3 regions of the Pseudarthrobacter sp. fls2-241-R2A-168 genome follow, and region 3 is predicted to be linked to each of the others. Evidence: riboswitches for the same ligand, from Rfam matches in the RefSeq annotation. Region 3 holds a riboswitch; each other region holds the start of a gene.
What was found. A riboswitch is a leader RNA that binds a small molecule or an ion and turns the genes downstream of it on or off. The one in region 3 is predicted to bind cyclic di-AMP.
Positions count from the first base shown of each region.

Region 1: another riboswitch for cyclic di-AMP. It lies ahead of QRN11_RS05300 (C40 family peptidase); the one in region 3 lies ahead of QRN11_RS21065 (aggregation-promoting factor C-terminal-like domain-containing protein).
Region 2: another riboswitch for cyclic di-AMP. It lies ahead of QRN11_RS07985 (M23 family metallopeptidase); the one in region 3 lies ahead of QRN11_RS21065 (aggregation-promoting factor C-terminal-like domain-containing protein).

Region 1 is NZ_JARVSG010000007.1:15,273-25,528, reverse strand. Features, by position in the region: gene QRN11_RS05310 (TraR/DksA family transcriptional regulator) at 1-346, opposite strand, end outside; gene QRN11_RS05305 (coiled-coil domain-containing protein) at 368-1,732, opposite strand; cyclic di-AMP (ydaO/yuaA leader) riboswitch at 2,134-2,298, shown strand; gene QRN11_RS05300 (C40 family peptidase) at 2,302-3,141, shown strand; gene QRN11_RS05295 (protein adenylyltransferase SelO) at 3,219-4,694, opposite strand; gene QRN11_RS05290 (ribonuclease Z) at 4,767-5,717, opposite strand; gene QRN11_RS05285 (hypothetical protein) at 5,800-5,982, opposite strand; gene QRN11_RS05280 (hypothetical protein) at 6,112-6,543, opposite strand; gene QRN11_RS05275 (hypothetical protein) at 6,636-6,854, opposite strand; gene QRN11_RS05270 (DUF4389 domain-containing protein) at 7,120-8,709, shown strand; gene QRN11_RS05265 (response regulator) at 8,783-9,463, shown strand; gene QRN11_RS05260 (sensor histidine kinase) at 9,510-10,256, opposite strand, start outside.
Region 2 is NZ_JARVSG010000010.1:201,834-212,089, forward strand. Features, by position in the region: gene QRN11_RS07960 (DUF6457 domain-containing protein) at 1-5, opposite strand, end outside; gene mobA (molybdenum cofactor guanylyltransferase) at 21-668, opposite strand; gene QRN11_RS07970 (HNH endonuclease) at 718-1,218, opposite strand; gene QRN11_RS07975 (NlpC/P60 family protein) at 1,474-2,250, opposite strand; gene QRN11_RS07980 (C40 family peptidase) at 2,413-3,087, opposite strand; cyclic di-AMP (ydaO/yuaA leader) riboswitch at 3,158-3,318, opposite strand; gene QRN11_RS07985 (M23 family metallopeptidase) at 3,466-4,287, opposite strand; cyclic di-AMP (ydaO/yuaA leader) riboswitch at 4,298-4,509, opposite strand; gene QRN11_RS07990 (iron-dependent transcriptional repressor DtxR) at 4,645-5,352, opposite strand; gene serC (phosphoserine transaminase) at 5,632-6,762, shown strand; gene QRN11_RS08000 (DUF3027 domain-containing protein) at 6,828-7,484, opposite strand; gene QRN11_RS08005 (cold-shock protein) at 7,491-7,874, opposite strand; gene QRN11_RS08010 (hypothetical protein) at 8,081-8,314, shown strand; gene QRN11_RS08015 (helicase-associated domain-containing protein) at 8,325-10,256, shown strand, end outside.
Region 3 is NZ_JARVSG010000047.1:3,788-14,043, forward strand. Features, by position in the region: gene QRN11_RS21035 (nucleoside deaminase) at 1-413, opposite strand, end outside; gene QRN11_RS21040 (phosphatase PAP2 family protein) at 475-1,323, shown strand; gene upp (uracil phosphoribosyltransferase) at 1,366-2,001, shown strand; gene QRN11_RS21050 (glyoxalase superfamily protein) at 2,047-2,421, shown strand; gene QRN11_RS21055 (HAD-IA family hydrolase) at 2,445-3,143, shown strand; gene QRN11_RS21060 (YdeI/OmpD-associated family protein) at 3,124-3,567, opposite strand; gene QRN11_RS21065 (aggregation-promoting factor C-terminal-like domain-containing protein) at 3,660-4,409, opposite strand; cyclic di-AMP (ydaO/yuaA leader) riboswitch at 4,415-4,576, opposite strand; gene QRN11_RS21070 (sensor histidine kinase) at 4,695-6,197, opposite strand; gene QRN11_RS21075 (response regulator transcription factor) at 6,203-6,943, opposite strand; gene QRN11_RS21080 (winged helix-turn-helix domain-containing protein) at 7,633-8,499, shown strand; gene QRN11_RS21085 (SixA phosphatase family protein) at 8,879-9,406, shown strand; gene QRN11_RS21090 (hypothetical protein) at 9,413-10,063, opposite strand; gene QRN11_RS21095 (TetR/AcrR family transcriptional regulator) at 10,081-10,256, opposite strand, start outside.

The DNA.
Region 1 (10,256 bases), on a different contig from region 3:
CTGCCGACGCGTGCCTGATGCAGAACGGCGTCCAGGGGCGGGCCTCCAGCCTTCCTTCGGCGATGGCTTCGCCGCAGACGGCGCAGGTCCCGTAGGTGCCGTCGGCGATCCTGGCCAGGGCGGCGTCAACCTGGTCCAGCCCGGCGCTGCTCTGCTTGAGAAGCGCCGACGCCTGGGAGAGTTCGAAGGCGATGGTGGAGCCTTCGGGATCATGTTCGTCGTCCACGTTGGAATCCTGGCGGGCGGAGTTGGCCGAAGCGATGTCGGCGCGGAGGGCCGGAAGCAGCGCCACTTTCCGCGCCCGCTCCTCCTCGAGCAGGATCCGGAACCGTTCGAAGTCAGGCATGGGAAAAGCCTAGCGCGCCGGTCAGTACCAGTTGTTGGCCACCGAATGGTTCCGGGCCCCGCACGGCGAGCCGTACCGGCCGCGGATGTAGCCCAGGCCCCAATCGACCTGGGTGCGGTAGCTGGTGAGCCAGTCGCTGCCGGCGCTGGAGTATTTGCCGGGCGGCAGCGCCTGGGCTATTCCATAAGCACCGGAGTAGGGGTTGGTGGCCGTTGTCAGCCAGTTCGATTCCTTGGTCCAGAGCTGGGCGAGGCACAGGAACTGGTCCTGGCCCCAGCCGTACGCGCCCAGCCGCCCCGAGGCGTAGCTTTTGGCCCCTGCGGGGTCATTGACGGCACCGCCTGGAACTGACGGCACGACGACGGGCGGCGGGACGGGTGCGACCGGCAGTTGGGGTGCGGGAGCAGGATTCGCCGGCGCCGGGTTGGCGGGTGCGGGGTTCGCGGGTGCTGGATTTGCGGGTGGTGCGGGGTTCGGGGGTGCTGGATTTGCCGGCGCCGGGACGGCTGGAGCCTGCGGGCGGGCGGCAGCCGCGGCGGCCGCCCTGGCTGCCGCCTCTGCCTGCAGGCGGGCCTGTTCAGCGGCTGCGGCGCGTTTTGCCGCCTGCGCTGCCTCGTAGGCAGCCTGCGCCGCCTGGCCCTGCCGGTACGCGCCCTCAACTGCCGCCGTCGTGCCCTTGAGGGAGGCAAGTTGCGCTGTCAGCTCCTCGCTGCGCTTCTGGCTTTCGGCCACTTGGCGCGCCATCGCCTCCTGCGCGGACCGGGCGGCGTCCAGCTTCGCTTTGGCTTGCAGGGACAGCCGCTCACGTTCGGCTTTGGCGGCGCTCTCCTGGGCAGCCAACGAGGACGCCACCCTGCCGGCGGATTCGGCCCTGGCCACCAGCGCTGCCGTCTTGTCACCCACGATGCGCACCACGTTCAGACCCTGGACGCTGTTGGTCTGGATCGCATCGAGGGCAACAAAGAATCCCATGGTGGTGCCGCCGGTTTTATAGGACTGGGCCGCGAGGGCGCCCAGGTCCTTCCGGTGCCGGGACAGCTCGGTGTTTGCTTGGGAAACCTGGGCGGTGAGGGTCTCCACTTTTGCGCTGGCCGCCTGAAGCGCAGAATCGGTGACGGCATACTCCGCCGCTGACTGGACGGCCGCTGTCCCCAGGGACTCGGATTGGGCCTGCAGGCCAGCCAGCAGGCCACTGATCCTGTTGATTTCCTCTGCGGTGCCGGATTCCGTCAGCTTTGCCTGCTGGACGTCCTCCCAGGAGGGGTAATCACCCGCCGGATCCTGGTCCGCCGCCCCGGCCGGACCGAGCCAAACCGTACCCGCAAGGGCAAGGGCCAGCAGCGCCGCAGGCAGGGGCAGGCGGGCTTTGATAACGAACCGAGACATAGTTCGGAAGCATACAGCTCTCAACCTTCAGTTGAAGGCTGGCGTGCTGACATCGTTATGCAATCTGGAATGGTGAACCCCTACCCAGAGATCGAACGCCACACACGCGCAGCCGGCCCAAAGCTCTGCCGTGTGCTGCCCACGAGCGCCGCTTCGGCTGGTGCCAGCAGCACGTTTTATTACTTTGTGACGAACCTCATGCACTCCGCGCCGGCGCGCCTATCTTCCGTGGTCAGCCCGCTATGCAAAGAACCTCCAGTCATTTGCGGAATACGAGAGAAGCCGCTCGTATGTTATTCAAATGTGACAATCGGCAGGCTGGCAGGTTATGGTCTTCAGGTGTCCCTCCCAGACGGGACATTCCCCTCAGCATGCCGAGCCCTGCCGCTGACCCGGGATTCAATCGTTTCCAGCTGGCAGGGACGGGGGAACCACCTTTCCGCGGCCTCATGCGAGGCCTTGGGGTTAAGTCGATAGCGCCTTCCGTTCCGTCCGGAGCCGCTACCGGCCGGGTATCTCCAACCCGAACCCGACAGCTCACCCCGCAGGCATGGGAGAGGCGATCAAACGTGTCAAAAAATTCCATCACCGCCCGTCACCGCGCGACTCCGGCCCGCTCAATCGCGCTCCAGGGCTTGGCTGTATCCGCCAAGTCGCTTGGCCGCCCGGCCCTGGCCGTAGCAGCAGCTTCCGGCATTGCCTTCGGTGTGGGCGCCCCGGCCCACGCAGGCGTAACCGGACCGGACACCACCGGGACCACTAACACCCAGGCGTCCGTGGCACCCGCAGCTGCCGTGGCTGCACCGGCAGCAGCTGCCGCCAACGTCCACACCGTGGTTTCGGGTGACACCCTGGGCGGCATCTCCGCCGCCTACGGCGTCAGCCTCAACGATGTACTGGCCGCCAACGGCCTGGCGATCTCCACGATCATCTTCCCCGGCGACCAGATCCAGATTCCGGGCGCCGGCTATGTTGCAGCTGCTCCGGCCCCCGTCCAGGCGGCCGCTGCTCCTGCCCCCGTCCAGACTGCCGTTGCCGCGGCTCCGGCCAACACCGGAGTGAATGTTTCGTACGCTTCAGCTCCGGCAGCTGCCACGGGTTCGGGCGCCGGCGCTTCGATCCTGGCATCGGCCTACGGCCAGGTTGGCATCCAGCAGGACTGCACCGCCATGGTGGAGAAGGCCCTGCGCAGCGTGGGCAAGTCTGTTGGCGACCTGGCTCCCGGCCAGTTCTACCAGTACGGCTCCGTGGTGGGCTCCCCCGCTGCCGGTGACCTTGTGATCACTGCCGGCCACGTTGGTGTGTACGCCGGCAACGGCCAGGTTGTCAGCGGCGGCGTGGACGGTTTCAAGACCGAGGTCCACTCCATCAGCTGGCTCCCGGGCGCTTCCTTCGTCCGCGTAGCTTAGGCGACACCACCCGGACAGGGGCGGCAGGCGGTTACCCACCTGCCGCCCCTGTTTCGTTTTTGCCGGGTCCGCCGTCCTCAGGTGCCGCAGAACGTCTGGTAGCTGCCGAAGTCCTCCGGCGCTCCCTCGGCGTAACGCTCCAGCCCCGACCGTTCCCGGTACGGGTCACGGACCACCTCCACGAGCCGGTTGAAGGGACCAACATCGCCGTCCGTTGCCGCGGCGAGCGCTTCTTCAACTAAGTGGTTGCGCGGAATGTAGACAGGATTGACCCGGTCCATCAGGCCGGCGTCGGGTTTCAGGGCCAGCCACCGTTCTGCCCAGGCGTCGAAGGCGGCGAGATCCAGGACCATGCTTCGGGCGGGGCGGGAGTTTCCCCGCGCTGCGTGCCCGAGGTTCCGGAAGAACCGTGTGTAGTCCACCGGCCCGTCCTTGAGGATGGCGATCACACCGTCCACGAGCTCCGAGGCTTCTTCCGCCTCAGGGCTCCCCGCAGGACTTTCCCTGATTCCCAGCTTTGTTTTCATACCGGCGAACCAGGCGTCGCTGTACTGGCGGCGGAACCCGCCCAATGCCTCCACTGCGGGGGCTACGGCCTGTTCCTGGTCTTCATTGATGAGCGGCAGCATTGCCTCGGCGAGGCGGGCGAGGTTCCATTCAGCCATAACGGGCTGGTTGGCGTAGGCGTAACGGCCGCCAACGTCGATGGAGCTGTAGACCGCGGCCGGGTTGAAGGCATCCATAAACGCGCACGGCCCGTAGTCGATGGTTTCCCCGGAAATGGTCATGTTGTCTGTATTCATCACGCCATGGACGAAGCCCACCAGCATCCATTGGGCCAGCAGTGTGGCCTGCGCAGCCACCACCCCTTCGAAGAGGGCGAGGTAGGGGTTGTCGGCCCGGGCAGCGGCGGGGTAATGCCGGCTGATGGCATGATCGGCGAGGCGGCGTAAAAGGTCCATATTGTCGGTGGCCCGCGCGTACTGGAAGCTTCCCACCCGCAGATGGCTGCTGGCCACCCTCGCCAGGACTGCTCCGGGAAGCATGGTGTCGCGGCGGACCGGGCGGCCGGTGGCCGTGACGGCAAGGGACCTTGTGGTGGGGATGCCCAAGGCGTACATCGCCTCGCTCACCAGGTACTCCCGCAGCATGGGCCCGACGACGGCACGCCCGTCGCCTGCCCGGGCGAAGGGCGTACGGCCGGAACCTTTCAGGTGGATATCGCGGAGCCGGCCGTGCACATCCGTCACCTCGCCGAGCAGGAGCGCCCGGCCGTCGCCCAGCAGGGGTGAGTATCCGCCAAACTGGTGGCCGGCGTAGGCCTGTGCCACCGGCGTGGCCCCGTCCGGGATGTGGTTTCCCAGGAGGAGCTTGACGCCCTCCGATGACCGGAGGTATTCAGCGTCCAGCCCAAGTTCAGCGGCCAGTTGCTCATTAAGGACAAGAAGCTTGGGGTCCGGCGCTTCCTCTGCCTGCCAGGGAACAGCCAGTTCCGACAATTCCCGGGCAAACCGCCCGTCAAAAGTGATCGTTGATTCAGCAGCAGCTGTCATTCTTCAAGCCTTCCCTCGTGGTGTGTTTTCCGCGGCGTCGAATCACGTGAAGAACACCCGATAATTCACTTTCTACCCCATGGTTTTGTTTGGCAATGAGCTCCCGGGCCCTTCCCGTGTCCGCGGCGCCGGGTCAGGCCAGCGCCGCCGTTCGGGAAGAGGTACCCGCTGCAGGTCGTGGGCAGCTACCACCCTCACCTGCGCGGCACGTGCGTTTGCCTGCGCAGCGAGCAGGGTGACGTCGTCGTACCGTGACGAAAAGTGGGTCAGCACCAGGGTGCCGGCCCCGGCGCGGCCGGCCAATTCCCCGGCCTGTCCGGCGGTGAGGTGGCGGTATTGGCCGGCGAGCGCGGCGTCGTCGTCGCTGAAGGTTGACTCGGCGACGAGGAGGTCCGCGCCGTCGGCCAGGTCTTCTGCCCCCTCACAGGGCGCGGTGTCCATCACGAAGGCAAAGCGTTGGCCGCGCCGGGGAACGCTCACATCGCTGAGGCGGACGCCGGTCAGGCTGCCGTTGCGCTGCAGCCGGCCCACGTCCGGGCCCCGGATACCGGCAGCGGCGAGGCGGTCCGGAAGCAGCGTGCGGCCGTCGGGCTCTGTGAGCCGGTAGCCATAAGTTTCGATGCGGTGCTTCAGCGGCTGGATCTCCAGCCCGTCGGCCACAGTTGCGCTTCCGGCATGGGGGTGGAGGCGCAGGTCGATGCCGGGCGAACTGACTGACACGAGGGCGCGGACCACGTCCTCGCCGGATGCGGGATAGTGGAGATGGACCGGGTGCGCCACGCCGTCCAATGCCATGCGGGAAAGCACGCCGGGCAGGCCGTAGCAATGGTCACCGTGGACGTGGGTGAGGCAGATGCGGGTGATCGAGGAGGCTGGGACGCCGGCATAAATCATCTGGCGCTGGGTTCCCTCGCCGGGATCGAAGAGCAGCCCGTCACCGTCCCAGCGCAGCAGGTAGCCGTTATGGTTCCGGGTCCGGGTGGGAACCTGCGATGCAGTGCCCAGGACAACGAGTTCACGCATGGCGTTTGACAAACCAAAAGCAGGTTCCGGGAAGGCCCGGGACCTGCTTTTGGCTCATGCTCGTAGCGTTCATGCTGGTGGCTCAGTGCCGCCTGAACATTCCCATGATGCGATGGGCCATGCCACCGGACCTGGCGCCCATGGCACCGGCGGAGTTGGGCGTCCGTCCGGTGGTGTTCATCCCGCGGCCCCGGACCGTCCCGCCCGTGCCGCTCCTGCCTGCGAATCGTTCAGCGGCGTTCCTGATCCTGCTTCCCAAGTTCATGCGAAACTCCTTCAGTCTTGATCCTGCCGAAACTGATATTCATCAGTGGGCTTATTAGTTTAACCCCGTTTTATCCCCGGGCCAGAGGCAGGAGCCCCTATTCATCAGGTGGGGGGTATACCGGCTCCCTCAGCGTTCAAGGTCGTCAGGCTCAAACTCACTGAGTGGCGACCCGCCGAAGTTTTCCTGGTCGTCGCTGGCGTCGGCTTCCCGGCCCGTGGGATCTTCGCCGAAATCCACGTCAGCCACCGCTTCTCCCAGGGTGGGAGTAGCCGCCGGCACCTGCTCGTTGCCGGCGCCGTCGCGGGTTGCCGCCATGTCGTCCCGCAGCGTTTGATCACTCAGGAAATCCTCCTCCTCGCCGGAGACTTCCTCCTGGAGCAGCGGATCCTCCTGCCAGCGGTCCGGGTTATTCTCCGCGGCACCGGGATAGCTGTCCGGCTGGCCGCTGGTGACTGGATCAAGCTCCAGGGAAGAGGCCGCACCGGGAGTTTCGTCCAGGAGCACGTCGTTTTCCTCGACAACCTCAAGCTCGTCGTCAGGCAAGTTCTGTTCCGTCATGATGATGCCCTTTCTCGTGACCGGCTTTGCCAACAATAGTAAGCATACTGACGAATGGGGTGCGGTGGGAACCCGGCACCTGCGGATGCGGTTCAGTGCAGGAGCCAGGAGCTGTCATCGGGATGTTTGGGCTTCCGGCGCAGTTTGCGGATCAGCACAATAAAGGGCCAGGCCAGCAACTGCAGCAGGCCTGCGGTCAACAACAGGCTGATGATCAGGACAATGACTGGTGAATAAAGGAGAAAAACTCCCACTGCGGTTGCAATATAGCCGCCAAGAAGCTCCAGAACCGCCGAAGCGTCCAATGCCACTGTGCATCCCTTCGGGATCGCCGGGGAGGTCAACACCCAGCCTGAATACCACCCAGTTGAAATACGTGGCCGCTTACTTCCTAACGGTTGTTTAAGCCTACTCCCCCGCCGCTTCCGCCGGAAGAAGCTGCACCACGCAGTGCCATGGGCATGACCTTTGGCCCTACAGCTCCCGCCGTGCGGGTGTCAGTCTTGTAGGTGTCCCCGCGCCAGGTATTCGCTTCGTCCCACGCCTGTCCACTTCCTCAATCCAGGTCCAAATCCCATGAAAAAGACCGTTGCAGTCATAATGCTGATCCTGGGGATCCTCCTGTCCCTCGCTGGCCTTGCTGCCGCAGCCGGCGGCATCGTGGCCCTGGCCGTAGGATCCGCACAGCGTGATGGATACCTCACTGCCGGCACAGCCCGGCTTTCCGTGGCTTCCGCCGCCTTGACCTCACCCCGGTTGGGCGCCATGGGCGAGGATATTCCCGGGCGTGTGCCGTTCGACGTCGGCACGCTCCGGCTGCGCGTAGCTTCCGCCGATCCCGGCAAGGCTGTTTTTATCGGCATCGCCCCGCAGTCCGACGTCGACAGGTACCTTTCGGGGGTCCATCGCTCCGAGCTGCTCGACGTTGACCGTTCACCTTTCCGTGCCGAGTACCGTGACATTCCCGGCTCCACTGCGCCTGCGCCTCCGGCTGGCGAGGCCTTCTGGCAGGCTTCGGCGTCAGGCCCCGGGGAGCAGGAGCTGACCTGGAACATCACCGCCGGGAGTTGGGCCATAGTGGTGATGAACGCGGACGCCAGTCCGGGAATTGACGTCCAGGTGCAGCCCGGGTTCCGGTCCGACCTGATCCGGCCGGCAGCCACCGGGCTGCTTGTGGGCGGAATTATCGCCCTGGTGATTGGGATCCCGTTGCTGACTTTCGGCGCTGCCGGCCTGGGGCGGCATGCCGCGCCGCGTTCCTCCGGGTCCGCTTACGGGGCCGGACCAGCGGGCGGCCCGGTGCCCCCAGGCGGCCGGGAATCGCCGGCAATCCCGGGTGGGCCTGCCGCCGGGGCGGCACCTGCGGGATGGGCACCCCCGGCAGGAAGCCCGCCTTCCGGGAGTCAGCCTCCCGTGGTTCAGTCTCCGTACCGGGAGGTGCCCGCAGCAGAAGCCGACTGGGCCCCATACCCTGCCCGGCTCTCCGGCGAGATTGACCCCGCGCTTTCGCGGTGGATGTGGCTGGTGAAGTGGTTCCTGGCCATTCCGCACTTCATCATCCTGTTCTTTTTGTGGTTTGCGTTCGCCGTCACCACGGTTGTTGCCGGCTTCGCCATTTTGTTCACCGGCCGATACCCCCGGGCCCTGTTCGATTTCAACGTCGGCGTTTTGCGGTGGAACTGGCGGGTTGCCTTCTACTCCTACGCTGCTGTGGGCACCGACCTGTACCCGCCCTTCACCCTGGCCCGCACGAACTATCCCGCCGACTTCGAAGTGGACTATCCGGAGCGGCTCTCCCGCGGACTGGTCCTCATCAAGTGGTGGCTCCTGGCAATCCCGCATCTGATCGTTGTCGCCTTGCTGGCCGGCGCCACGTGGACCTGGGGCTCAGGAACGGGCGATTTCGGGACGAGCTATGAAAGGGGAAGGGGCCTGTCCCTGCTGGGGTTGCTGGTCTTTATCGCGGCAGTGGCCCTGCTCTTTACTGGCCGGTACCTGCGTCCGCTGTTCGATCTGATTCTGGGCATCAACCGTTGGATCTACCGCGTGTTGGCCTACACGGCGCTGATGCGCGACGAGTACCCGCCGTTCCGCCTGGACCAGGGCCCCCGTGAAACCGCTGCCCCGGCCACCGGGCCGCCCTTCCAGCCGGGCCGCCCGCAGTGAAGAATGGATTCAAGCCGGCACGGGCTGCCCTCCATCGGCGCGGGCCGGTCGTGGAGACAATGGGAGCGCTTGAGTGAAAAGGGAGGAGCCCGGACCGGATGGAGCATCAGATCCTCCGGATCCGGTCCGCGTCTTTATTCTTGATGATCATGAGCTTGTCCGGCAGGGACTGAAGGACCTGCTCGAGGGCGAGGGCTTCCTTGTGGTCGGTGAGAGCGGGTCGGCAGCCGAAGCGACACGAAGGATCCCTGCTCTCCGGCCCGACGTCGCGATCCTGGATGGCCGGCTCCCGGACGGCACCGGAATCGAAGTGTGCCGGGATGTCCGCTCGCTCAACCCCCGCCTGCGGTGCCTGATCCTTACTAGTTATGACGACGAGCAGGCCCTGCGCGGCGCGGTTCTGGCAGGAGCCTCCGGTTACGTTTTGAAACAGATCAGGAACGATGACCTCCTCGCGGGCATCCGCAGGGCGGCCGCGGGTGAATCACTCTTCGAGCCCGGAGCTGAGCTACGGATCATTGCCGGCCTGTCCAAAGCGGCCACTGACCCGAGGATGGAGGCGCTGAGCGCGCAGGAGAAGAAGGTCCTCTCGCTGATCGGAGAAGGAATGACCAACCGCCAGATCGGCGCCGAACTCTTCCTCGCCGAGAAAACCGTCAAGAACTATGTCTCATCCATCCTGGCGAAACTGGGCTTCGAAAGACGAACCCAGGCCGCTGTGTTTGTCATCCGGCAGGGTGCGGACCCCCAGTAAGGGCGACGGCGGCCGGTACCCTCAACTGCGCGCTTCACCACTTCGGTCATTGGCAACAGGCGGACCACTCAATCCGGGTCCCCTTACCTGGCGCACTGTGGATGGTACAGGTACCGCCGAGCAGCCCGGCCCGGTCCCGCATGTTGGCGAGGCCACTGGCTTCAAGCGGTTCATGGAAACCTCTGCCGTTGTCGGCTATGCGAAGTTCCACCTGCTTCCGCCCGGCCGACAAGGTGACCTGTATGTCGTCGGCCCCCGAGTGCCGCATCGCGTTGCTCAACCCTTCAGAGAGGACCGAGAGCAGGTGGCCGGCAACATGATCGGGGACCGTGCCATCCACCGGCCCGGAAAAGTTCACTTGCGGCAGCAGGGAATAGCTGCGGGAGCTTTCCCGCACCACCTTCATGACGCGGCTGGTCAGCGGTTCCCGTTCGTTGTCCCCGGTCCGGAGCGAATAGATGGTGTCCCGAAGGGTCCTGATGGAACCGTCAAGTTCAGCCGTCACTGCATCGATGCGCTCAATGGTTACTGGATCCCGGATGAAGCGGCGCAGGCTCTGAATGCCCAAACCCGCTGCGAACAGGCGCTGGATGACGAGGTCATGCACATCACGTGCGATCCGTTCCCGGTCCCTGAACAGAAGATTTTGTTCACGGAGGGCATGGACACGGGCCAGGTCAAGGGCCAAACCAATCCAGCGGCCAAAGAGGGAGCTGGACTCCAGGTCGGACTGGCTGTAGGCCGTTGACCCGCGTGGCCGTGCGAGCAGCAGCACGGGCCTGTCACTGCCGCC
Region 2 (10,256 bases), on a different contig from region 3:
TTCACTCTTTGCCTCCCAATTCAACTGCTGCCGCGCCGGTCCTGGCGCACGTCCGGCTGCCCGGCGTCAACTCCTAATGCGGCGGCATCATCCCAGGTATCCACATCATCTGTGGTGCCGGCGGGGACGGTGACAAGCTGCACGTCCAGACTAGCAAGGAGGGACCGCATGGAACCGTTGATTAAGCCGTCCCGCGAAGACAGCGCCTGAACTGCCCTTTTTAACCCGCTTGTGCGGTAAAAACCCAGCAGCATTTGGGCGGTTTCGTCTTCAGAACACGCCATCACTCCGTCCCCGGCGCCAGCCGGGGACGCAAGGCATTGCGCCAAGGTTTCCACGGCGCCCGCGGCCCTGGGCATATCGCAGGCCAGCACCAGGGTGAAGTCGCGTCCGCCGCCTGCACGGCCCAGCGCTTCCAGCCCGGCGGCGACCGCCGCAGCCGGTCCTGCGAACTCCGGCTGCTCGCGGCAGGCGAGGACCCCCGCAGGCAACGGACCGGTATCCGGGCCCACCACGGCGATGAGGGACGCCGCGGAACAGGCCGCAAGCGAATGCTGCAGCAGGGTGGCGCCTTCAAAGACGAGTCCCTGCTTGGGTACCCCGCCCAGGCGGGAGGAACGGCCGCCCGCAAGGATCAGGGCGTCGAAGTCCAGCCTGTCTGATTCCACTCCACCAGCTTAATCCGGAACGGGCCCCGGCCGGGCCGGTGAGGCACCGTCAGGCAGCGCGCTCCGGCAGCAGGAACGGATCCCAGGCAGGAGTGGGCTTCTCCAGTTCCTTGATCTGCCAGATGGTGCCGTGCGGCGGCTCGGGCACGAACCGCAGCTTCCAGCCCATCTCCGCCGGAGTGTGATCGCCTTTGACGTTGTTGCACCGCAGGCATGCCGCCACGAGGTTTTCCCACGAATCCGCACCGCCGCGGGACTTGGGCTGGACATGGTCGATGGTATGCGCAGCTTTTCCGCAGTAGGCGCATTTGTGCCCGTCGCGCCGGAGCACTCCGCGTCTGCTCACCGCCGTGGACTGGTTGTATCTGGGGCGGATGTAGCGGTTCAGGAGGATCACGGACGGGCGGCCCAGGATCTCCTGGGGACCCACCACAGGATCGTCCCCTTCAGCCACAACGCTCGCCTTGTTCGTCAGCACAAGCACCAGCGCCCGGCGGAAAGAAATAACCGCCAGCGGTTCATATCCAGCATTCAGAACGAGAGTGCGCATGCACGTACCTCTTCACGGCCGCACCCGTCAGGGGCACGAGGGCCGGCTGCCCTCGGCATGTCCGGGCTATGGATCGACACCACAAGAGTAAACAAAGAAGTGTGCTATCGGCTAATTCCGAGGAAGGGACAGGCCGTGTCCGTTCGCGACGGCAGCCGCGGCCTGCCTGCTTAAACGAACACAGCCCCTGCCTTGCGGCTGGGGCTGTGTTCGGTGCTGATGCGTCCGATTAAACGGACTGCGATGTCAGAAATATCAGTTGACGCGGATGAAGACGGGGCCGGAGCCAACGTTTGCGCTGAAAACAACGGTCTGGTTGCCGTTGTAGCCGCCGTGTACCGCCTGGCCGTTACCGGCGTAGACAGCGATGTGGGCCATGCCGGCGCCGCCATCGGCGTAGTAGATCAGGTCGCCCGGCTGCGCTTCAGCAGCGCTCACGGTACGCCCCAGGGAGAGGTAGCCGGCGGGCCAGTCGTGGAAGTTGATTCCGACGGCGGCCAGGGAGTTGGTGACCAGCATGGTGCAGTCCTGCATCACGCCGAGCTGGGCGTAGGCGGCGGAAAGGATGGCTGCACCCTTGCCGGACGCGGAAGCCTGGGCTGCGGGAGCGGCAGGAGCAGCGGCCGAAGCAACCTTGGCGGTGACCTTGGGAGCAGCAACGGGCTGGGCGGCAGGAGCGGGAGCGGCTTCCTGGACCTCAACCTCGGGTTCCGGAGCTTCCACCACGGGAGCCGGAGTGGTGGTCACTGCGGGCTTCTCGAAGGAAATGGCGATGGTGGACTCAGCCGAAATCGGAGCCTCAACCGTCGATTCAACTTCCAGGTTGGAAGCCGGAGCAGAGTCACGCTGGACGTTGGTGTCTGCGGCGTTGGCTGCCAGGCCGCTGGTCAGGACCAGGCCGGAAGCGGCAGCGATCACTGCTGCCTGGCGGCCGACGCCGCCTGCGTTGTCGCCGACAGCCTTGGCAATGATGGCGAGCGAGTTGGTTTTAGTGACTTCGGCGCGATGCCGTGCGGTTGCACGAGTAGTCATCAGTTCTCTCTTTCGTATTCCCCCGTCGCCTTGTAGGCAGACAGGGGGTTTGGACGTGCCGGCATCTTGGGGGTACGCCGGCACGTCCCGAACGGGGATGTGTGATTTAGCGAAAAAAGCTTGGGGGCAAAGAAAAAGCCCTTGGACCCGGAGGTCGAAGAACTAGTTCATTGTGAAGAACGCGGAGGAGCCGGTGGCGGCTACCGCGTGCAGCAGCGTTCCCTGGGAGGGGTTCAGTGCGCTGATCATCATGCCGTTGCCAACGTAGATGCCAACGTGGGCGCCACCGTTCTGCATAACGAGGTCACCGGGCTGCGGAGTGGAGGTCGGCTTCATGGCCGTCCACGCGTTGGTGCGGGGGATGCTGATGCCGGCCTGGGCATAGACCCACTGCGTGAAGCCCGAGCAGTCCCAGCCCGTGACGGGGCTGGTGCCGCCCCATACGTACGAGTGGCCGATTCCGGTGTAGGCGATTGCGGCGATGCCCGAGGTGGAAGCAGAGGAGACAGTCTCGGCCAGCTTCTCCGTAGCGGAGGCAGCAGTACCGGTGGCAGCGTTTCCAGTTGCGGAGGCGGTGGACTGGGTGCGTACGGTCTGCACCTTGGGAGCGGCTGTGGTCTTGACCACCGGGCGCTCGAAGGACACGGTGGCAGTGGGGGCGGCAGTAACGGCAAGCGCGCTCTGGGCCGACCCGGACTCGGTGGAAGCGGAAACACCAGCGGCGTTGTCCGCGGCAGTGGCTGGCAGGCCCATGCTCAGGATCAGGCCGGAGGCAGCTGCGATGACTGCAGCCTGGCGACCAACTGTCCCGGCATTGGCACTAACGGCCTTGGACACAGTATCCAAGGGGTTGGTACGAACCGTTTGCGCACGGTGGCGCGCAGAATTATGGCGTGAAGACACGAAGGTAGCCTCTCCCAATGCCTGCGAGGTGAGCTGTCGGATTCGGATGGGAGTCACCCGGCCGCGCTGCTTCCTGGGAAGCTTTGCGACTTAACCCCAAGGCCTTTCCATGGAAAGGCCAAAATTGGTTCCCCCGCCCCTGCCAGACGATGTCATGCGAACGGACCTTGAGCGGTGGCAGAGCTAGGCAATCCGCACAAGAGCGTCAACTTCGGAAAAGTTGACGCGAGTTAGACGGTACAGCAGTTTTGAATGAATGTCACATTCAGGTCACGGCAAGTCAAGATCATCTGATAGTTCACCGTCACTTGACTAGAGCCAGCCAGTGGGATCAACCACTTCGCCGTTGACCTGGACCTCGAAGTGCAGGTGGCAGCCCGTGGAGGCTCCCGTGGTGCCGCTGAGCGCGATAACTTCCCCGCGCGATACGGTCTGCCCTTCCTTCACGCTGGAGGACGACAGGTGGTTGTAGGTGGTTTCCAGCCCGTTCCCGTGGTCGATCACAACGCGGTTCCCGCCACCGAACTGGTGCCAGCCCACAAAGGTCACGGTTCCGGTGGCGGCGGCCATAACGGAGGTGCCGCACTGCGCCACATAGTCCTGTCCGCGGTGGAAGTCGCCGGTGCCGCCGGTGATGGGGCTGACGCGGTAGCCGAAGGGCGATGCGGTGGTCATCACGGCGAGCGGAGCGCCGAGGCTGCCGGCCGAGGCGGCGCGGCTGATGGCGCCCGCCGATTGTGCACTGAGCAGCTGCTTCAGCTTGCCGTCCGGATCAGCCTGGGTCACCACGGCGGAGCGGCTGAAGTCGATCTGCGCTCCGGCTTCGGCTGAAATCTGGGGCTGGGGCGCCACGGCGGAGGCGGCAACAGGCGTAGCGCCCGAAGCATCAGTGGCCATAACGGGACTGGTGGCCGGAACCGTGACCGTAAGGACCAGGCCGGTGGCGGCAAGGGCAACGCCGGCCTTTTGGCCGATGCCGCTGGCGGACGCGAACTCGGTGATCTGGCGGAGGGGACCCCGACGGCGGCGCGCATCACGGTGGAGATCGCGGGGGCGCTCCGAGGTGATGACTTCGACAACACGCGGTGTCGAAGCGGGGCCCGCCGCGCGGCGGCGTCCCCTGGAATTCTGCATGGTCAAGAAGGGTTCCTCTCTGGAAAGCCTGCGAAGTTAGCTGTCGGATTCGGGTCAGAGAGTTCAAAGACCCGGTCCGCCGTAAGCAAGCTTCGGCACAGAGATATCCCGGGAGGGATCCTTCACTGGAAGAGGCTTGCTGCTGACGGACTTCACCCCAAGGCAGTCCCCCGCTGCCGCTTGTGGTTCCCCCGCCTCTGCCAGTTACGACTCGTGCTCCTGATCCGCTGGCAGAGCTCGGCTCCAGATCAGGTAACGCTTTAATATCAACGCTTGGTTCAACTATAGGGGCTTAAGGCCCTTAGTAACAATTCCGTTATCTTTGGGTATATGCCCCGTGATGGGGTAGTCAGCCCCTTAAGCTGCAGGCTGGCGAATGGCGACAAACACGTGCGCGGCCACCTCGGGCGGCAGTTCCAGCGCCCCTTCAATACCCGGAACCCGTACCGAAATGTAATCGCCCACCCGCTCCAGGGCCACTGCGGCGCCCGGCCGGATACCGCCCTCGTCGAGCTGGGACAGCAGTTCCGGTTCCACTTGAATGGGTTCTGCAAGCCGGCTCACAGTCACCTCTGATGCCGGACCATAGGACTTCATCGCATCCAGGAGGCTGATGGCGCCGTCGGCAAAACCCAGGGACGGCGTGCCGCCCAGGGCTGCCAGGCCGGGAATCGGATTTCCGTACGGTGATTCGGTGGGGTGGTTGAGCAACTCGTAGATGCGCCGCTCCACCCGTTCGCTCATCACATGTTCCCAGCGGCAGGCTTCGTCATGGACGTAGGCCCAGTCCAGGCCGATCACATCGGCAAGCAGGCGCTCGGCGAGCCGGTGCTTGCGCATAACCTCCGTTGCGCGCTTGCGGCCCGTTTCCGTGAGTTCCAGATGCCGGTCTCCGGAGACAACCACCAGCCCGTCCCGCTCCATCCTGCCGATGGTCTGGGAGACGGTGGGCCCGGAGTGGCGGAGCCGTTCGGCGATGCGCGCACGAAGAGCAACGATGTTCTCTTCCTCAAGCTCCAAAATGGTCCGAAGGTACATCTCCGTAGTGTCGATCAGATCCGTCATCCAGCTCAGCTCCTCGAGCGCAGTACCTTGCGTTGTCCCACCGTATCGCCTTACACCGCGACGTAGTCCGTGGAAAAGCTTAGCCTATTTTGACTTTGTCCGAATAGTTCGCACGTGTGCTACGGGGGCGTCTCATTGACTGGACTATGACGGTCCGGGTTCCCGCGGAATCAGCGCTTCAGGCAGAATGAGGAAGGCCCTGGTTGCAGTCACCGCAGACTGCCGGCCGCCAACACCCGTCCGGACCACAGTTATGTCCATGCCGAAATTGGAGCACCCGTGAGCGAAACCAGCATCACTATTCCCGCCGATCTCCTCCCCAAGGACGGACGGTTCGGCGCCGGGCCTTCCAAGGTCCGGCAGGAGCAGATTGATGCCCTGTCAGCCGCGTCAAAGGACATCCTCGGCACCTCCCACCGCCAGGCCCCGGTCAAGAACCTCGTGGGCTCCGTCCGCGAGGGACTGAGCCAGTTCTTCCGGGCACCTGAAGGGTACGAGGTAGTTCTTGGCGTGGGCGGCTCCACGGCATTCTGGGACATCGCCAGCTTCGGCCTGGTCGAGAAGAAGGCGCAGCATCTTTCCTTTGGTGAGTTCGGCTCCAAGTTTGCCGCAGCCACCAACAAGGCACCCTTCCTTGAGGCGTCCTCCATCATCAAGTCCGAGCCCGGCACCCGCCCCTCCGCGCAGGCTGAAGCCGGCGTGGACGTTTACGCCTGGCCGCAGAACGAGACCAGTACCGGCGTCTCTGCTCCCGTACAGCGCGTCTCCGGCGCGGACGAGGGCTCGCTTGTCCTGGTGGACGCCACCTCTGCTGCCGGCGGCCTGGACGTCGACGTGGCACAGAGTGACGTTTACTACTTTGCCCCGCAGAAGAACTTTGCCTCCGACGGCGGGCTGTGGCTTGGTCTGTTCTCCCCTGCCGCCCTGGAACGCGCCGCCCGGATCAAGGCCGGCGACCGCTGGATCCCCGACTTCCTGGACCTGCAGACCGCCATCGACAACTCCCGCCTGAACCAGACGTACAACACCCCCTCGCTGTCCACCCTGGTGACGCTGGATGCACAGGTGCAGTGGCTGAACTCCAACGGTGGCCTGGACTTCGCGTCCAAGCGCACCGCCGATTCCGCCGGCCGCATCTACAGCTGGGCCGAGGCTTCCGGGTTCGCCACTCCCTTCGTCACTAACCCGGACGAGCGCTCAAACGTCATCGCCACCATCGACTTCGACGAGTCCGTGGACGCAGCCGCAGTGGCCAAGGTCCTGCGCGCCAACGGCATCGTGGACACCGAGCCCTACCGCAAGCTGGGCCGCAACCAGCTCCGCATCGCAACGTTCGTGGCCATCGAGCCGGCAGATGTTTCGGCCCTGCTGGAAAGCATCGACTACGTCGTGGGCGAGCTGCGCAAGTAGCCAGGACGCTTTAACGTACGACGGCGCCGCCCGGGTTCATCCCGGACGGCGCCGTTCGTTTGTGGTCAGGAAGTCCTTGCTGCGTCGCCGGGCTGCCCGCCGTCGTCGGGCTCCCCGTCCCCGGACTCCTGGTCCTGCTCCTGTTCCCCTGCGGCCGGCCCAGCTGCTGCGTCGTCCGCCGCAGCAGGTTTCGCCGAAGCTGGCTCCTGGACCCCAGGCTCAACCTCAGCAGTTTCCTGCTCCGGTTCCTGCTCATCTTCGGGCCGGACCCGCTCCGCCCACGGAACCCATTCCGGGGCAAGGATGGAGTCCTCGGACGGCAGCAGACCCAACTCGTTGACCGTGACCACCTTGGAGCGTGAGTTCCGGGTCAGGACCGCGAACCATTGCCAGCCACCGTAGCCGGGCAGCCGGGACTCAAAAAGATGCGTCACCAGGCGGTCGCCTTCGCTCCTGGCTGCCAGGTGCCGACCAATATCCTTTGCCGCCGTAATGCCTTCGATCGCCGTCCGGGCAGTGTCCACCGCGGCGGCAAGGAAGGCGTCGGGCTTGCCGGTCCGCCATACGGGCACACCTGCACGCGGCTTGGGGCTCCGCACCGGCGCAGGCGCGGCGGCCCGTGATGCGGCGGTGGCGGTAACCGGCTCCTGCTGCTCCGGTTCCCGGGACGCGAACTCCCGGGACTCAACTGCCGGCTGCGGCTGATCAGCTTCCGAACTCATCAGGGCCTAAACGTCCAGCTCGTCGGCAACCTTACGCAGGGCGGCGGCGATGGCCTTGCCCTTGTTGCCTTCCGGGTATTTGCCTTTGGAGAGCGTTCCGGACAGGTTGTCCAGCACGCTCACCAGGTCCTGGACCAGCGGGGCAAGATCGCGGGCGCTGGGACGTTTCGCCTTGGCGATGGACGGCGTCTTATCCAGCACGCGCAGTCCCAGGGCCTGGGCACCCTTACGTCCGTCGGCGACCCCGAACTCAACGCGGGTGCCGGCCTTCAGCTCCGTGACACCCTCGGGCAGCGAGGATTTGGGCAGGAACACTTCCTGGCCGTCTTCGCCCGCAAGGAATCCGAAGCCTTTGTCCTTGTCATACCACTTGACCTTGCCGGTAGGCACGTAATCAACCTTCTTCGTTCTGACGTCTTGAGACACGGCCAGCCGTCACCGCATCCGCATTGTTGTGCGGGTTCAGGGTATGGCGGCTGAAGACCGTGTTGGTCCATATCCCTCAAGGTTATCCTGCCCGATGCCCTAATCCTGCTTTCATCGGCGCCCGGAGACGCATGCCCGCACTGTCGGACCGGGCTGTTAGCGTTACGTCCATGACTCCCTCGCGTTACCGGCGGCCCCTGACGATTTTCGCCGCGGTTATTGCCGTGCTCTCGCTGGCGGCGGTGGCTGCCGTCATGGCGTTTGCGTTCGCCGGTGCGGTAGCCCCCGCCTGGGTCACTTACACCGCGCTGTACGCGCTGCCGCTGGCGTTCCTCCTGATGCTGTTCCTTGTCCTGGACAGCGTCGCCGGGCGCCGCCGGGCAGGAAAACCGGACGGGCGGTAACGTTGGACTGATGTCCCTTATTCGCGCGCTCAGCAAGGACCTGGAGGCCCGCAGCGACGATTCGTTGCGGTCCCTGTTCGACGCGCGGCCGGACCTCATCTCCCCCGCCGTTCCCGATTTCGCCGCCCTCGCTGCCAGGGCCAGCGGGAGGGTCAGCGTCCAGCGCGCCCTGGAGCGCCTTAACCGGCCCCAGATGCAGGTCCTGGAAACCCTCCATCTGTGTACAAACACCGATACCAAGCACAGCGCGTCAGCCGCGGGCCTGCGCACCCTTATTTCGGGATCCACCCTTGCGGCCGTGGAACGCATCCTGGCGTCGCTGCAGGAACTGGCGCTGGTGCACCGTGCCGAACCGCCGCACGGAACTCCAGCCGGCAAGCAGCGCTACTACCTTCCGGTGGGCAGCCTAAAGGACGTGGTGGGGATATACCCGGCCGGGCTGGGACGGAGCTACACGGAACTGGTGCGCCTCCAGCCCGCGTTCGCGCAGCGGGCCGTCCAGCTTGTTTCCGAACTCCACCGCAGCGGCGTCGCCATCCATGGCGCCACAACGCCCATGGAGGCGGCGCTGGCGCTGCAGCACTGGACGTCCTCCCCAGAGGCGCTGCACAGCATCCTGTCCACGGCCCCCGAACGGACCACCACGCTGCTCGCCAAATTCCGTAACTGGGCCATGGGTGCCGTCCCCCAGGCCCAGCGCAAGGCATCCATCGCCACTGAGGGATCCGACGTCGGGCCTGTCGACTGGCTCCTGGCCCGCGGCCTGCTGGTGCCGCTGGACGCCGCCCACGTGGAACTGCCGCACAGCGTGGGACTTTCCCTGCGCGGCGGGGCCATTATCAATGACTTCACGTTGTCGCCGCCGGTCCCTGAACTGGGCCGCACCAGCGCCGCCCTGCGCCGCAACGCCGCGCTGGGCGCCATCGCGGAAACCCTGCGGCTGGTGGGCGAAATGCTCCATGCCGTGAAGGAACAGCCGCTGGCCACGCTCCGCAGCGGAGGCGTGGGCGTCCGGGAGATGAGGCGGCTGGCTGACGTCCTCCGGATCGACCAGCCACGCGTCGGGCTGCTCCTGGAGCTCTGCGGGCTTGCCGGCCTGATCCGTCTTGACGTCGACTCGTCCTCGTGGATGCAGCCGCCCGAATTGGAGTGGCTGGTCCTGCCCCGGCAGGAACAATGGCTCTGGCTGGTAAACGCCTGGCTGGCCAGCGAGCGTGTACCGTCCATGGTGGGCCAACCCATCAGCGGGACACCAGGAGCAACGGCAGGGCACCGGGCTGCATCGGGGAGCACGGTCATAGCGTTATCGGCCGAAGCACAGCGGCCTGACGCCCCCGTTGTGCGCAAGCGGATCCTGGAAATCCTCAACGAACTCACCCAGGAGGCGGCGGCACCGGACGGAACCGCGCCGGTCCTTGATGCTGCCGCAGTCCTGCAGCGCGCCGAGTGGGCGCAGCCGCGGATGGCCCGGCGCTTCAGCTCCCTGATCCGGGGTGTGCTGGCCGAAGCGGAAATCCTCGGTTTGCTGGGTTCCGGAGCGCTCAGCCAGCTGGGAAGCGCCATCGCCGGCGACGACCCCGACGCCGCACTCACCATCCTTGGTGAGCACCTGCCGGCAGAGCTGAACCACGTGCTGCTCCAGGCGGATCTTACTGCGGTGGCGCCCGGCTACCTTGCTCCGGCGCTCAGCGAAAAACTGCTGCTGATGGCGGACGCGGAAGGCCAGGGGCCGGCCACCATCTACCGGTTCTCACCGGAGTCCATCCGCCGCGCCTTGGACGCCGGGCACGATGCCGCGGTCTTGCTGGACTTTCTGCGGGAGCACTCGGCCACAGCCGTTCCCCAACCGCTGCAGTACCTCGTGGAGGATACGGCGGCACGCCACGGCCGGCTCCGCGTGGGTGTGGCGGCCAGCTTCATCCAGAGCGAGGATGAGGCGGGC
Region 3 (10,256 bases):
AGCCGGCGTTCGCGGAGGACGTCAAACACCGAACCAGCGGCGCCGGCCTTCTCGTCCCACGCCCCAAAAACCACGCGGGGGATCCGGGCCAGGACAATCGCGCCGGCGCACATGGCGCACGGTTCCAGCGTCACCACCAGGGTGCAGTCCGCCAGCCGCCAGCCGTCTCCGCTTCCGTCGTCGGCCATGGACAGCTCCCGCAACCGGGCAGCGGCCTCCCGGATGGCCACTACCTCTGCGTGGGCGGTGGGGTCTCCCAGCTCCTCCCGCTGGTTCCGTCCAGAACCCAGCACAGCGCCGTCGGGCCCTATCACCACGGCGCCGATCGGCACATCCTCAGTCACCAGAGCACGGCGGGCCTCCGCCAGGGCAAAACCCATCCACACATCGTGATTCTTCTCTGCGGAGACCATGGCTCAATGATAGTTTCAAAGGATATCCGGAGCCCGTGACGTACATCCGCCGGGAGGCATAATGAGCACCGTCCGAGACCGTGTGGACATGTGGATCAAGCCGTATGCGGCACTGTGGCTGACCCTGATCATTGGCGGGGCCCTGGTGCTCACACTGGCCCTGCTCGGAGCCGAGGTCTATGCGAATGTGGTGGATGACGAAGGCTTGGCCAGCCTGGATATTCCTGCCCTGGAATACTCGCAAACCCTGCGGAACCCGGAACTCGATGCCTTCGCCACCGGCTTCACCAACGTGGGCGGCGGAATCGGAATGCCCATCCTCGCCAGCATCCTCACGGCTTGGCTGACCTTCCTGAGCCGGACCTGGCGACCCATCGTCCTGGTGGGCGGGGCGGCGCTCGTCTCCACCACCGCCACCACCTTCGGCAAGCGCCTGGTAGGCAGGACCCGCCCGGACCATTCGGAAGCAGTTCCGCCTTACGAGTCAACGCCGTCCTTCCCCAGCGGCCACACGTTGAATACCACTGTTGTGATCGGGGTGCTGGTCTACATCATGTGCCTGCAGTTCCAGATCCTCTGGGCCAGGATTACAGCCATCACCGCCGGAGTGATCTTCATCATCGCCATGGGCCTGAGCCGGGTCTTTTTGGGGCATCACTGGCTCACGGACGTGATGGCCGGGTGGTTCCTGGGGCTCGCCTGGGTGTGCATGGTGATCCTTGCCCACCGGCTGTTCCATCTGATCCGGAAGCGGGAGCATGCCGGGCCTGCCCCCACGTTCGAGCATCCGGTCATCCGCGAGGACCATTCCGGCGAAGAGCAGCAGGGCGCCGGCACTGCGGCAACGCACGACGGCGGCACTCCAGGAAGGAGCGACGGCGGCCCCCCGCAGCCAGGCGCACGGGGCTGAGGCCAGGGGATGTGCGCAACTACCGGGTGGTAGTTTTGACCCATGCGCACTCTCGTTGTGGACCACCCCCTGGTCGCCCATAAGCTCACCGTCCTGCGGGACAAAAACACTCCGTCCCCGGTCTTCCGGCAGCTGACGGAGGAGTTGGTGACGCTGCTCGCCTACGAGGCCACCCGTGAGGTCCGCACCGAACCCGTCACCATACAAACGCCGGTCAGCACCACCGTGGGAACCGCGTTCACCAAGCCCACCCCGCTGGTGGTGCCTATCCTGCGCGCCGGCTTGGGCATGCTCGAAGGCATGACCAAGCTTGTCCCCACTGCCGAGGTGGGCTTCCTGGGCATGGCCCGCGACGAGGAAACCCTGGACATCATTACCTACGCCGAACGCCTCCCGGAAGACCTCACGGACAGGCAGATCTTTGTCCTGGACCCCATGCTGGCTACTGGCGGGACCCTGCGCGAAGCCATCAAGTTCCTCTTCAAGCGAGGCGCCTCCGACGTGACCTGCATATGCCTGCTGGCCGCCCCGGAAGGCCTGGCCAAGCTGGAAGAGGAACTCTCGGGAGCGAACGTCACCATCGTCCTGGCCTCCATCGACGAAAAGCTCAACGAGAAGTCCTACATCGTTCCCGGGCTCGGGGATGCAGGCGACCGCCTGTACGGCATCGCAGGCTAGCCCACAACCCTTTTCCATTCCCCCTCGCGCCGCTAGCCTGTGCGGATGGACTGGAAACTGGAACTTGTGTTTGTCCCTGTATCGGACGTGGACCGCGCCAAGGATTTCTACGTCAACAAGGTGGGATTCAACCCGGACTTTGATGAGCGTCCCTCGGACTCCATCCGCTTTGTCCAGCTGACCCCCCGCGGCTCGGCCTGCTCGATCTGCATTGGGGAAGGGCTTACGGACGCGCCTCCCGGCTCCGGGTCGAACCTCCAACTGGTGGTCAACGATATCCACGCGGCCCACAAGCACCTGAAGGACAACGGAGTGGACGTCAGCGACGTGGACGTGCAGGAATGGGGCCACTTCGTGTACTTTGCCGATCCCGACGGCAACAAGTGGGCGGTCCAGTACATCCCGGGCCGCGAAAGCTGAGATCTACCGGCAGAATGGGAACTATGGCTGCCTCCACCCCTGCTGGAACCTCCACCCCTGCTGGAATCCGGAACCTGACGTGCCGCGCCGTGCTCTTTGACATGGACGGCACCCTGGTGGATTCGACCGCGGTGGTGGAGCAGGTCTGGGGTGAATTCGCCGCGCGCTACGGGCTGGACCTGGAGGAGATTCTCCGCACCTCGCACGGCGTCCAGGCACGCGATACTGTCACCCGGTTTGCTCCTGAGGGTGCTGACGTGCCGGCACTGACGGCCGAACTCGGGGCGATGGAACGCGTCCGGACCGAAGGGATTGTGGCCCTGCCCGGTGCTGCCCGGTTGCTGGCAGCCCTGCCGGCGGACGCCGTCGCCCTGGTCACGTCCGCTGACCTCGTCCTGGCTGGCATCCGAATGGAAGCAGCCGGCCTGCCCATGCCGGCCGTAGCAGTCACAGCTGAACGGGTGACCCGCGGCAAGCCCGATCCGGAGGGATACCTGAAGGCCGCCGCCAACCTTGGCGTGGACCCGGCGGACGCCGTGGTGTTCGAAGACGCTCCAGCAGGAATCGCCGCAGGGGTGGCCGCCGGAATCCGCACGGTGGCCGTGGGACCCAACACCGGCCCGCTGCCCGCAGGCGTCCTGCACGTAGCGGATTACAGTGCTGTCACCGTCCGGACGAGTCAGGACGAGGCGGGCCGGACAGTCATTTCTTTCCGGCTTTAAGGTCGGCTACCACCTTGGCGATACGCCGCGACCGCGTTTCCGGCGTCTTGGCGTCGGCCAGCGGCTCCACGTACCGTCGCTGGGCGCTGTAGCTCAGCGTCGCGTAGAACTGCAGGGCGGCCGGTTCCGCCGCCATCGCAGCGGCAAGGTCTTCGGGGACTTCAACCACGCGGGGTTGGGTGTCGAGCTCGATGACCACGTCAACTGTGTCCCCAGCCGAAACGCCAACGAATTCGCGGTTGGCTGCGCTGAGCGAAATGAGGTTCTGGCCACCCATCACCGCGATGCTGCTGCGGTAGCTCCTGCCGTTGATGGTCACCACTACGGGCGGCCGTTTGCCCGCGTCCAAGGCCGCGAGGACCTCATCGGGAACTTCGATGCCGGTCTTGTTTCCGCTGCCTTGGATGGTGGTGGTGAACTTCATGGGTCACAGTATGCCGGGCCTTTTGCCACTCCCACGGATACGGCGCGCGCCATGGGGCATTGATCACCGAGTGCTCGGTACCAGTTGTGGACTCAGTACCAGTTGTGGGAGAGGTGGAAATTCAGCGCACCACACGGGGACTGGTAGCGCTCCTGGATGTAGTTCAGGCCCCAGTTGATCTGCGTACGGTAGTTCGTCAGGTAGTCCGGACCGGCGCTGGCCATCTTTTCAGCAGGCAGGGACTGGACGATGCCGTACGCGCCGCTGCTGGCGTTTGTAGCCGTGGTGGTCCAGTCGGATTCCTTGTCCCACAGGGTTACCAAGCACTGCATCTGGTCCGGCGCCCAGCCGTAGCTGGCAAGCTGCCCGGCGGCGTAAGCCTGGGCGCCGGCGGGGTCGTTGACCGCGACGGCGGGGGCCGGCTCAGGTGCGGGGGCCGGCTCAGGAGCGGCAGCAGGAGCCGCGGCCGGCTCGGGAGCCGGTGCCGGTGCCGCTTCGGCTGCGGGCGCTGATGCCGGTTCGGCAGCGGGTGCCGGTGCGGGCTCTGCCGCCTGCGGGGCCACGGCAATCTCCTCAGCAGCGGGGGCCGGTGCCGGGTTGGCCCGGATTTCGCTCTTTTCGATGCTGAGGTTGGACTGGGCCTCGGCGGCCTGGGTTTCGGTGGCGGCAACCCTGATGCTTGACTCGGTAGCCTGTCCGGCCGCCCCGACTCCTACCAGGAGTGCAGCGGATGCGGCGAAGACAGCGGCGCGCTTGCCGATGAAGGGAAACTTGCCGGCTTTGCGTCCGGCGTGGGGTGCAGACCCGGATTTCGGGCGCGGTTTAACCAGGAATTTGGACATGATGAATCGCCTCTCACACCTGCGGAGTTAGCTGTCGGGTTCGGATGAGGGCATCCGGCCGCACGGAAAAATTCACGTGCGTGCTTAACCCCAAGGGCACTCATTGCCCGGGACGGTGGGTCCCCCGCCTCTGCCGTTGCTCAAGCGGAATCCGGGAAGCGGCAGAGCTTGGCGTCATCCGGATATGGGTTCCCGATCAGGAACCTCACCCAATCGACGGTACAGGAGTCCGGCGCTTAAGTCACATTTTGGTAACAGAGATCACGACGGCGGCGCGTCGCTTTGCTACGAAAGCGAATGAAGGGGGAGCTGCAGGGCAAACTGGGTGCGCCCTGGCTGTGACGTCACCGTTACCCTGCCGCCGTGGGCCTCGACGATGGATTCCACGATGGACAAGCCCAGCCCGCTGGTGCCTTCGGCAACGGCGGCCCCGGACTGGCCGGACGCGCCCTTCCGGGCCGCGTCTGCGCGGGCGAAGCGCGAGAAGACGTGGTCCACGAACTCCGCAGGGATCCCGCCGCCGTCGTCCGTTACCGTTACTACCGCCGCGCCCTCAGACGACGTGCACACCCCGGTGACCACAGTGGTTCCGGCGGGAGTGTGTTTGCGTGCGTTGGAGAGCAGGTTCATCAGGACCTGGCGCAGCTGAGAGGCATCGCCGTTGACCACCACGGGCTCCTCGGGAAGCTCCAGCCGCCAGTTGTGGCCCGGGGCCATCACCTTTTCGTCGCTGACGCCCTCGATCACAAGCTGCGTGAGATCCACCCCGCTGAGCTTGAGCGGCTGGCCCTCATCGAGCCGGGCCAGCAGCAGCAGGTCTTCCACCAGGGCGGTCATGCGCTCAGACTGGCTCTGCACGCGCGCCAGCGACTTTTCGCCGTCGGGGGTGAAGTTCTCGGTCATCCGCATCAGTTCCGTGTAGCCGCGGATGGCCGTGAGGGGAGTACGCAGCTCGTGCGAGGCATCGGCCACAAACTGCCGCACCTTGGTTTCGCTCTTCTGCCGCGCCTGCAGCGCGTTGGCCACGTTGTCCAGCATGAGGTTGAGCGCGTGGCCCACGCTGCCCACTTCCGTTCCAGGGTTGGAGTTCGACGGCGGGACGCGCACCGCGAGTGCCACCTCGCCGGCGTCCAGCGGCAGCTGCGAAACGCGCGTGGCCACCTCTGACAGCTGCTCGAGCGGCTTCATGGTGCGCCGGATCAGCACTGTTCCTGCCAGCCCGATCAGCAGCAGACCGCCCAGGGATACGAACACAAAGGTCCAAACGAGGGAAGTGAGCGTACTTTCCTTGCCAGCGAGGGGGAGCCCGGTCACCAACACGTCGCCGAAGTCCGTCTTCGCGGCTGTCAACCGGTAGTCGCCGTTGGAGAGGGTGCGGTCCACCGGCTGTGCATCTGTGGCCAAAGCCAGCAGGGCCTGCTTGTCCTCGGCGGACAGTGGCGAGCGGGTGGTGTCCGAGGCCAGGAACCCGGCGCTGTTGACTTGTCCGTTGAGGATGCGGGCGTTCAGGGTGCCCACACTCTGGCCGCGGGCGTCCAGTGGATCCCGGCCTTTGAAGCCGCCCATGGGAGGCCGGCCCGGATCGTTCGACCGCTCCGCCGCCTGGCTGAGCTGGTCATCAAGCTGGCGGGTGAGGAACGCGTCCATGGAGGCGTAGCTGACCACACCCACGGCGCCGCAGATGGCGATCAGCAGGGTCATGGCAAGGAGGATGAGGCGGGTGCGCAGGTGCCAGGTGTTCGGCTTCAGCCAGCTCCGGCGCTGGGACGCAGCCTGTTGTAAGGCCATGGCGCCTACTCCGCTGGCTTGATGACGTATCCGGCCCCGCGCACCGTGTGGATCATGGGCGGATGCACCGCATCCACCTTCTTGCGCAGGTAGGAGATGTACAGCTCCACGATGTTGGCCTGGCCACCGAAGTCGTAATCCCAGACCCGGTCCAGGATCTGCGCCTTACTTATGACCCGCTTGGGGTTTTCCATCAGGTAACGGAGCAATGCGAATTGGGTGGCTGTGAGCTGGAGTTCCTCGCCCGCCCGGCTCACCTCGCGGGTGTCGATGTTCAGGACGAGGTCGCCCACCACCAGCTCAGCCGTATCCATGGCGGCCACCCCGGAACGCTGGACCAGGCGGTGCAGCCGCAGGAGGACTTCCTCCATGCTGAACGGCTTGGTGACGTAATCGTCACCGCCGGCTGCCAGGCCCACGATCCGGTCCTGCACTGCGTCCTTGGCTGTCAGGAACAGTGCCGGGACCTCGGGTGCGAAGGTGCGGATCCTTCCCAGCAGCTCAACGCCGTCGAATCCGGGCAGCATAACGTCCAGGACCAGGACGTCCGGGCGGAAGTCCTTGGCAAGCTTCACTGCTTCCGGCCCGTCCGCTGCCACAGCAACGGACCAGCCGGCCATGCGCAGGCCCATGCTCATGAGTTCTGAGAGGCTCGGCTCGTCATCAACCACCAGCGCGCGGATGGGGGATCCGTCGGGGTGGGAGAGCTGGGGAAGGTTGTTTGTCATGGAGTGCGGTGTGGCCATGGGACAACTCTCCGGTCACTCGTTGAGCCGGGGCTTTGGGATTCCTGTGTCCCGGCTGTGAATCCCAGCCTAGCCAGCTGGATGTGGAAGTGATGCTGCGGTAGGACAGTGCGTGGGGCGGGCAGAGACTTTGAAACTCTTCTTTGGAGGCATTCCCGGGTCTCCCCTGGAAAGATGGGACAAATTTTCTTCGCGGGGACGGCGCGCCACTGGACAAGAACCATCGCTGGCCTGCCGATTTTGGTATTCCACATGCACTTGAACAAAAGGGGGCAAACCGGACGCCGGTCCGAATTAAGTTCCCTAAAACGGCAGCTGGGGGACCGGGAGCTGGATAATGAATGACGTTCTGCCAGCACGCCAGAATGGTGATCTACACCACAAAGCCGGATTCTGTCTCATAATGCGGACTGATCGGTCCATTGTTACTTGCAAGTTAGCATTGTTACGCTGCACACTCTCATTGTGAACAAGAACTCAACAGCACCTGCAGCCGCAGACTATTGGCCCAGCACATCCGCTGCTGCCGACATGCGCTGTTGTCGAATGTACGCCTGACCTTCCCACCCCTCGAAGTTCTCCAGGCATTCGCCCCCCAGCCCAGCGTCGGGCGTCCCTCCCCAGTTTTCAGTGCGGGGAACCCAGCATTCGAGCCGTGATGACGGCCATTCACATTGAGGTAAGCATCCATGTCAGTTGCATCCGGATACGTCCACATTTCTGTCCGTAACGCCGCCAAGGCCGGCCAGCCCTCCGGCCTCCGCCCCGGCTTCGCCCCGCGCCCATCGCTCGCACCCTCAGCTCCCGGAAGCAGCTTCCCCGCCTCTGGCTATGCACCCCAGGGCTACAACCCCAACTCTTACGGCCAGCTCCGCGCAGTAACCCCGGCCGAGTCCGCGCCGGTGACCGCTCCCACGCCCGTCGTGGCCGGACCCAACACGGTCCGTCCGGTCGCCAACGACAATGTTGCCCGCGGCTTCGTCCTCTACATGGGCATCGACGAGGAAACCGCTGCCGCCGCAGGTACCTCCATCGCCAAGCTCGCACAGGAGATCCGCGCCTACGCCCAGTCCCTGGTGTCCGGTGCCGAGAGCTACGCCGCGGTTGCAGTGGCCCCCGCCGGAACGCCCGGCTCGGCGCTCGACGTCGTCCGTTCCACCTTCGGTGACCCCACCGTCAACACCCGGCAGCGCACCGAAACCCCCCGGCCGCAGCAGCCGCAGGAACCGCGCCCCTCCGGCGTCCTGATCGACCTTGCCCGCCGCGAAGTACACCTCGACGGCGAATCCCTGAACCTGACCTTCAAGGAGTTCGAGCTCCTGAACTACCTCGTGGAGAACGGCACCCGTACCGTGGGCCGCGACGAGCTGCTTGAAGGCCTGTGGCGCAACGCCGAAGAAGTGCCCAACGAGCGCACCATCGACGTCCACATCCGCCGCCTCCGCTCCAAGCTTGGCCGTCTCGCCAACACCGTGCGCACCGTCCGCGGCCAGGGCTACCGGTTCTACGAGCACCCCGAGGTTGTTGTCTGGGCCGCTCCGGAATACTCGATCTAACTCTTACTCTGAAGCGCCTGTCCCGCTTGGGCGGGCGCTTCCGCTTTCGCGGCACGATCCCTCGGCGCCTGCGCTCGTCCCGCCCCACCGCCTCCCTCGCCTCGCAAGCTCGGCCAGGGAACCCGGGCGGCGGGGGCCCAGCGACAACGGCGCTTTCGGGATGTCCCGCCTTTGGCGTTCACCCAGACTCTCCGAGCATTAGGCCTCCGCGGCTGGTTTAAGGCTGGTCGCGTGTCACCACGAGCATGCTTTTGTGGGCTTGATCTTGGCTGAGGCCTGATGCGGCGCGGATCTTGGTCGCGTTGGCAGCCAAATGCGTGCTTGGCGTGACGTTGTGCGGCTGGACGGCGGCTGGTTTTGCTGGCTATAGGCTTGGGCCATGAGTGAGCACCATCTTCGACGCCTTGTGATTATGCGCCATGCAAAGGCGGACTGGCCGGGCGGGGTTGCTGACCACGAGCGCCCCTTGGAAGAACGGGGCCATCGTGAGGCACCGCTGGCCGGGCGCTGGCTGCTCAAGCACAACATCGTTCCCGACTTCATCCTGTGCTCCAGCGCCCTCCGCACCCGGCAAACCTGCACCTGGGTATGCTCCGAGCTGGGGGACAAGGCGCCCACGCCCAAACTTGAGGACGGGCTGTATGCGGCTTCTGCGCTCCGCATGCTCACCGTGGTCAATCATGTACCGGACACTGTCACCACATTGATGCTGATCGCGCACCTGCCTGGCGTGCAGGACCTTGCCATGCACCTGGCCTCACGCGACTCCGATCACGACGCCTACATGGACGCCGCCACAAGGTTCCCCACCAGCGCGCTCACCGTCCTCGAAACCGAGAAATCGTGGGCGGAGCTGGACGGCCAGGACGCGCGGATCACAAAATTCAAGGTGCCGCGGCCGCACTGAGGCCGGTTACTTCTTCGGGGCAGGACGCCGCGCAGGCTGCGGCACAGAACCCTGCCGCGCCGCACTCTGCCGCGTGGAACTCTGCCTGGGGACACTTTGTCTCTGGGGCACCTGCCGGGCGGACGACGTCGGCTGCCGCACAGGGGTGCGTCCCGCAGAGGAGGTGCGTGGCGGCGCTGCTCCTGCCGCGCCCTGGCGCCGGGCAGGCGCCTGTCCGCGCGCACCGTTTGCGGGCCGGGAGGAGGCCCGTGCGGAAGCAGCCCGCTCGGGCGGACGCTGGTGTCCCGGCCACGCCGCCCCGAGGAACAGTGCGGCAAGGGCCGTCAACAGCGAGAGGGCGGCCAGGAAGAAGTAGTTGTCGGGGTCGTCCGTGGGAAGCGGGGTACCAAAAATCGAAGATTCATCGGTGAACGCCAGCTCCCACGTGCTCAGGAAAGCTAGCGAACCTGCCAGGGCCAGGCTCGTGGACAGGCCGGCGATCGCCAGCATCACGTACCGCCGCCGCCGGAGGACCTCCATGATGCAGGCAAGGTAGGCCAGGGCCAGCATTCCAAGGAATGCCAGGAAAACAGGCTCGGCCAGCGTCATGCCTGTCAGGACCAGGAGCCCCGCAGCCACGAGGCCACAGATGACCGCAAACTTTCCGCTGTTCCCCATATGACGCATATGCACCATCATCCCCGAGGCGGGGTCTCCCTCAGCACGTAGCCGCGCATGATGGCCATGATTGCCGCAACGCTTTGGTCACGGGTCCGTTCCGGGTTGTACGTCTGCCGGTCCAGCCCCACCACAAAGCAGGCGCCAAAGATGGCTGTCTCCAGGCTGCCGCGCGAGACTGATGGATCCACCG